3 regions of the Nesterenkonia sandarakina genome follow, and region 3 is predicted to be linked to each of the others. Evidence: predicted binding sites of a transcription regulator. Region 3 holds the regulator's gene; each other region holds the start of a gene.

Region 1 (2,268 bases), 1.6 Mb from region 3:
CGATTCCCTCATCCACAGCGGCCTTGGCGTTGCGCACGGCATCTTCGATGCGGTGCTTGCGCTCCTTGAGCTCGACCTCGGTGGCGGCGCCGGCCTTGATGACGGCCACGCCGCCGGCCAGCTTCGCCAGGCGCTCCTGGAGCTTCTCGCGGTCGTAGTCCGAGTCGGAGTTCTCGATCTCGGCCTTGATCTGGGCCACGCGACCGGAGATCTCGTCGGCCTCGCCGGCACCTTCGACGATGGTGGTCTCGTCCTTGGTGACAACCACCTTGCGGGCGGTGCCCAGCAGCTCCAGGGTGGTGTTCTCCAGCTTCAGGCCGACCTCTTCGGCGATGACCTGTCCACCGGTGAGGATGGCGATGTCAGCCAGCATGGCCTTGCGGCGGTCACCGAATCCGGGGGCCTTCACGGCCACGGACTTGAAGGTGCCCTTGAGCTTGTTGACGACCAGCGCTGCCAGGGCCTCGCCCTCGACGTCTTCGGCGATGACCAGCAGCGGCTTGCCGGACTGCATGACCTGCTCGAGGACGCCGATGACGTCCTTGACCGAGGAGATCTTGGAGTTCGCGATCAGGATGTAGGGGTCCTCCAGGACGGCTCCCTGGCGCTCGGCGTCGGTGACGAAGTACCCGGAGAGGTAGCCCTTGTCGAAGCGCATGCCCTCGGTGAGCTCGAGCTCCAGACCGAAGGTGTTGGACTCCTCGACGGTGATGACGCCTTCCTTGCCGACCTTGTCCAGTGCCTGCGCGATCAGTGCGCCGATCTGGGGGTCTGCGGCGGAGATGGAGGCGGTGGCAGCGATCTGCTCGGTGGTCTCGATCTCCTTGGCCGACTTGAACAGCTCGGCGGTGACGGTCTCCACGGCCTTGTCGATGCCGCGCTTGAGCGCCATCGGATCGGCACCGGCCGCGACGTTGCGCAGGCCCTCCTTGACCAGGGCCTGGGCGAGGACGGTGGCAGTGGTGGTGCCGTCGCCGGCGACGTCGTCGGTCTTCTTGGCGACCTCCTTGACCAGCTCGGCGCCGATCTTCTCGTAGGGGTCCTCCAGCGTGATCTCCTTGGCGATGGAGACACCGTCGTTGGTGATCGTGGGGGCACCCCAGGACTTCTCCAGCACGACGTTGCGGCCGCGGGGGCCCAAGGTGACCTTCACGGCATCGGCGAGGACGTTCAGTCCACGCTCGAGGCCGCGGCGGGCCTCTTCATCGAATGCAATAGTCTTTGCCATAGTGGCGCGTGTCCTTCCTGGACTCGGCTTGTCTCAAGCCGTGGTGTGTGACTGTCAGACGTGTTCGCGTCTGCTGGGTCGAACCATTCCAGGTGCCCGCGACGGACGGCCGTTCCCGCGTCACCGGGAACATCTGTATGGCCTCACCTGCTCAGGTTCCTCTAGCAGTCTCGACACGAGAGTGCTAAACCAATTTTTAGCACTCTGACCTATCGAGTGCAAACCTCTGCGCCGAGGGCGGATCCAGCCTCCTCCGGCGGACCGCAGGCCACCGCCGGGACCACCACCGGCAGCCGCGCTCCGCTCCCCGAGTGCGGGACCGGCCTGCGCAGCTGATCTCCCAGTCGCCGGGCACGCAGACGGTACCCTTGAGGCGTGATGGAGCATAGAGATTCAGGCGTCGCCGCCGCGTACCAGGTCCGCCCGATCAGCACCCAGGAGCACACCCGCTTCCTCGCTGATCACAAGACCGCATCCTTCCTGCAGAACCCGCGCTGGCCCGCGGTGAAGAAGGAGTGGCAGGCGCAGAGCCTCGGAGTCTTCGAGTCCGGATCGGGCTCCGACGCCTCGCCGGTGGCCGCCGCGCTGGTGCTCTTCCGGCGACTCCCCATCCCCGCAGCGGTGCCGCTGCTCGGAGGGAAGAAGCTCGCCTATATGGCCGAGGGCCCGGTGATGGACCCGGCGGCCGCGGATCTGGAGCAGCTCCTGCCGCCGCTGATCGATCATCTGAAGTCCTCCGGCGCGTTCCTGATCCGCATGGGTCTGCCCTCGGTGCTGCGCCGCTGGGAGGCCAAGGAGGTCCGCCGGGCACTCGCCGCCGGGGAGAACACCAGCATCGAGGAGCTCGCAGAGCTCGAGGTCGACACGGCAGGTTCCGCCCAGGCCCGCCAGTGGCAGGAGCAGCTGCGCAGACTGGGATTCAAGGCCCCCGCGCCGAGCACCGACTTCGAAGCCGGACAGCCGCAGTTCCAGGCTCGGATCCCGCTCACCGATCCCTCAGGCGCTCAGCTCTCGATCGATGAGGTGCTGGCCCGGATGGA
Region 2 (2,268 bases), 1.8 Mb from region 3:
TCTCCAGCTCGGTGGAGGTCGAGGACCCCTCTTCGATGGTGATCACGCCGTCGGTGCCCACAGCGTCGAAGGCACGAGCCAGCAGCTCGCCGACCTCGTCGTTCTGCGCGGAGATTGCGGCCACGTTGGCCACCTGCTGGCCCTCGACGTCGCGAGCGTTCTCGCGCAGCCGGCGGGTCACAGCGGCGACCGAGGTCTCGATGCCGCGCTTGATCTCGCTGGGCGCCGCGCCGGCGGCGACGTTGCGCAGGCCTTCCTTGACCAGAGCCTGGGCGAGGACGGTGGCGGTGGTGGTGCCGTCGCCTGCGACGTCGTTGGTCTTGGTGGCGACTTCCTTGGCCAGCTGCACGCCAAGGTTCTCGTAGGGGTCTTCGACCTCCACCTCACGGGCGATGGTGACGCCGTCGTTGGTGATGGTCGGTGCGCCCCAGGACTTGTCCAGGACCACATTGCGACCCTTGGGGCCGAGGGTGACCTTGACCGTGTCTGCGAGCTTATCGATGCCGGCTTCCAGAGCGCGGCGTGCAGCGTCATTGAATTCAAGCTGCTTTGCCATAGGTTAGTGCTCCTTTGAGAGTGTGAGAATCGGAACGTGAGGCGATCCGTGAAGAGCCTTCAGCGGTCCGTTCTTACTTCTCGATGATGGCCAGGACGTCGCGAGCGTTGAGCACCAGGTACTCTTCGCCGCTGACCTTGACCTCGGTGCCGCCGAACTTGGAGTAGATGACGACGTCGCCCTCGGAGACGTCGACCGGGATGCGCTTGCCCTTCTCATCGAAGCGGCCTGGGCCCACGGCGACGACCTTGCCCTCCTGGGGCTTCTCCTTGGCGGTGTCGGGGATGACCAGACCGGAAGCGGTGGTCTGCTCTGCTTCCAGGGGGCGGACAACGATGCGGTCTTCGAGAGGCTTGATGGAGACTGACACGTCAGTACTCTCCTTTGCGTGGTGTGGATTCGGTTTATCTGCACAGGCCCGTGCTGAGCCTCCCGGTGCGTCCGGGGTGCTCGACGAGCCGAAATCTTCTCGCACGCCTTAGGAGTGGCCAACCGTCGTCGCGGTGCCGGATGGTGCCCCGTCAGGCTGATCTCCGCAGGTTGACGGCCCACGGACAAGCTGGCACCCGAGGGTCCCGAGTGCTAAGTCTGACTTTATAGACGGCCTTAGCACTCGGTCAAGCAGAGTGCTAAGGCTTTGGCTCCGGGCGGACGGGCACGGGACGTAGACTTGTCGCTGAGCTATTCGCTTTGACCCCGAGAGGCCCCACCGTGACTGAAACTCATCATCAGACGAGCGCCGCCGGAGGACCGGAGCACGACCCCTTCGGCTTCGTCGGACTGACCTACGACGACGTCCTGCTGCTCCCCGGCGCCACCGACGTCATCCCCTCCGAGGCAGACACCACCACCCGGTTCTCCCGCAACATCGAGCTGCAGTCCCCGGTGGCCTCCGCGGCGATGGACACCGTCACCGAGGCGCCGATGGCCATCGCCATGGCGCGCCAGGGCGGGATCGGCATCCTGCACCGGAACCTCTCCATCGAGGACCAGGCCCGGCAGGTGGACAAGGTCAAGCGCTCCGAGTCCGGGATGATCAGCGACCCGGTGACGATCACCCCGGACGCGACGATCGCCGATCTCGACGAGCTCTGCGCCCATTACCGGGTCTCCGGGCTTCCGGTGGTGGATGGGGAGTCCAAGCTGCTGGGCATCATCACCAACCGTGACACCCGGTTCATCCCGCGCGAGCAGTACCTGACCACCAAGGTCTACGAGAAGATGACCCCGCAGCCGCTGATCACGGCTCACGTCGGGATCCCCAATGAAGAGGTGCTGCGGATCTTCTCCGAGCACCGGGTGGAGAAGCTGCCGCTGGTCGATGACCAGGGCGTGCTCCAGGGCCTGATCACCATCAAGGACTTCGACAAGGCCGACCGCTACCCGCAGGCCACCAAGGACTCCGAGGGCCGGCTCCGCGTGGGGGCGGCCGTGGGCTTCTTCGGTGAAGGCTTCGAACGCGCGATGACCCTGATCGACGCTGGCGTGGACGCCCTGGTGGTGGACACCGCCAATGGGCACACCCGCGGGGTGCTGGACATGATCGCCAGGCTCAAGGCCGAACCGGCCGCTGCCGGGGTGGACGTGATCGGTGGTCAGGCGGCCACCCGGGAAGGCGCCCAAGCGATCATCGACGCCGGGGCCGACGCGGTGAAGGTCGGTGTCGGGCCTGGCTCGATCTGCACCACCCGCATCGTGGCCGGAGTCGGAGT
Region 3 (2,268 bases):
CGTGCGGCCAGCCAAGCGCCTGCAACGTGCCGACCTTGATGTCCTGGCTGCGCGGGATGTCCGGCCAGCGGGTGAAGCCCAGCAGGTGTGGCTTCACGGCCTGCCAGACGTCCACGTAGGGGTGGCCAAGGACCGCCACATTGCCCTGGGCGCCCTGCTGCTGCATGACCTCGCGGGCGATGCGGGACTCCTTGGAGCCCGGGACCAGGTGATCCAGCAGCACTCCGACGCGCCGCTGGGGACCGGGCCGGAATGCGCGGATGGCGCCGAGCAGGTCATCGGCGCCGTGCAGCGGTTCCACCACGATGCCCTCGATCCTCAGGTCCTCGCCCCAGACCTTCTCCACCAGCTCCGCGTCATGAGTGCCCTCGACCCAGATCCGTGAGGCGCGAGCCACGCGCGCTGGCGCGTCGTGGACCGCCACCGAGCCCGAGGCGGTGCGTGCGGGCTTCGGCGCGGCGGCGCGGGGAGTCGGGGGAGTCAGCTCCACCGGCTGACCCTCGTGCAGGAACCCGTGCCCCAGCGGGAAGGAGCGGACCTTGCCGCGGCGATCCTCCAGGCTGACCACCGCGACGCCGCCGGAGGCCTCCACCGAGATGATCGCCCCGACCCAGCCGGATTCGACCTCCTCGATCACCGCCCCGTGGTCTGCGGGCATGGCGGAGACCTTGCGCAGCTGGCTCTGGCGCAGCTGGGATAGGTCCTGGGCGCCCCAGCTCGAGGGGGAGGAGGGACGCCATTCGGGAAGGTGCGGAGCGCTCATGATCACCCATTGTAGAATTAGCACTTGTACTCGAAGAGTGCCAGATGGTGAGGAGGCGCCACACTTACATGTCAGACACCCGTCGACTGCAGGTCCTGCGTGCCATCGTGGAGGACTATGTCCACACCCGGGAGCCGGTCGGATCCCGGGCCCTGGTGGAGCGCCATGACCTCGAAGTCTCACCCGCCACGATCCGCAATGACATGGCCCACCTCGAGGAGGAGGGGCTGATCGCGGCTCCGCACACCTCAGCGGGCCGGATCCCCACCGACCTGGGGTATCGGCGGTTCGTGGACAAGATCACCGAGGTCCGACCGCTCTCAGCCGCCGAGCGCCGCGCCATGGACACCCTGCTGGAGACCGCCGACGACCACGACGCGATGCTCGAGCACACGGTGCGGCTTCTGGCGATGCTCACCAACCAGGTCGCCGTCCTGCAGCACCCGCAGCGTTCCACGGCGAAGATCCGGCACGTCGACGTCGTCTCGATGTCCTCGCACAAGGTGCTGACCATCGTGATCCTCTCCTCCGGGAAGGTCGAGCAGCGCATGGTCACCCTGGCCGAGGCGATCGGTGATGATTCGCTGCACCGGATCGCTCAGGTCCTCTCCACGGAGCTGCACCAGCGCACCATCTCGGCCCTGCCGCTGCCCAATGACACCTTGATCAGCCGGGTGGAGCCGGTGCTTCGCCCGTCGATGGCGATCATCGCCCAGGCCGTGGAGACGATCCTGGAGTCCTCCCGGGTGGATCGCATCATCATGGCCGGGACTGCTAACCTCGCCAGGTCGGGCCGCGACCTGGGTCCCTCCATCGGACCCATCCTCGAGGCGCTTGAGGAACAAGTCGTGCTGCTTCGGCTGTTGACAGAGATGGAGCAGGATCGGCGTGGCCTCTCCATCCGCATCGGTCACGAGACCAGCCATGATTCGCTGATGGAGACCGCCGTCGTCGCAGCCCAGTACGGCTCCCAGGTGGGAGCCGAGGGCGCCAAGCTCGGCGTCGTCGGTCCGACTCGCATGGATTACGGCTCCACCATGTCCGCGGTGCGCGCAATGGCGCGTTACCTCTCCCGAATTCTTTCCGAAGGGTGAACGTCCACGAAGATGACGACTGACTACTACGAGGCGCTCGGCGTCAGCCGCTCGGCGTCCACCGAAGAGATCAAGAAGGCCTACCGCAAACAGGCCCGCAAGCTTCACCCCGACGTGAATCCCTCCGAGGACGCCGCCGAGCAGTTCAAGGTGCTCGGCCACGCCTACGAGGTGCTCTCGGACCCGCAGAAGCGGCAGAACTACGACGCCACCGGTGACGCGAACGGCCGCGCCGGATTCCCCGGCGGGGGAGCAGGCGGCGGCTTCGGCGGCTTCGGGGACATCTTCGAGACCTTCTTCGGCGGCGGAGGCGGCGGCCCCGCCTCACGCACCCGCCGCGGTCAGGACTCACTGATCCGGGTCCGGATCGACCTGCGCGACGCCGTGTTCGGCACCACCAAGGAGGTGGAG

Evidence for each region. Region 3 encodes HrcA, which represses chaperone genes, less so after heat shock. Its sites were predicted from a motif close to TTNGCACTCGNNNNNNNCGAGTGCNAA; they were not measured.
Region 1: a site for HrcA is predicted at 1,425-1,451, ahead of groL (chaperonin GroEL). Genes of this name have one in related genera too.
Region 2: a site for HrcA is predicted at 1,163-1,189, ahead of groES (co-chaperone GroES). Genes of this name have one in related genera too.

Annotation. Positions count from the first base shown of each region.
Region 1 covers NZ_JACCFQ010000001.1:623,827-626,094, forward strand. The annotation lists gene groL (chaperonin GroEL) at 1-1,228, opposite strand, end outside; gene HNR11_RS02950 (lipid II:glycine glycyltransferase FemX) at 1,607-2,268, shown strand, end outside.
Region 2 covers NZ_JACCFQ010000001.1:400,846-403,113, reverse strand. The annotation lists gene groL (chaperonin GroEL) at 1-556, opposite strand, end outside; gene groES (co-chaperone GroES) at 630-926, opposite strand; gene guaB (IMP dehydrogenase) at 1,268-2,268, shown strand, end outside.
Region 3 covers NZ_JACCFQ010000001.1:2,247,073-2,249,340, forward strand. The annotation lists gene HNR11_RS10325 (DUF3097 domain-containing protein) at 1-763, opposite strand, end outside; gene hrcA (heat-inducible transcriptional repressor HrcA) at 832-1,857, shown strand; gene dnaJ (molecular chaperone DnaJ) at 1,870-2,268, shown strand, end outside.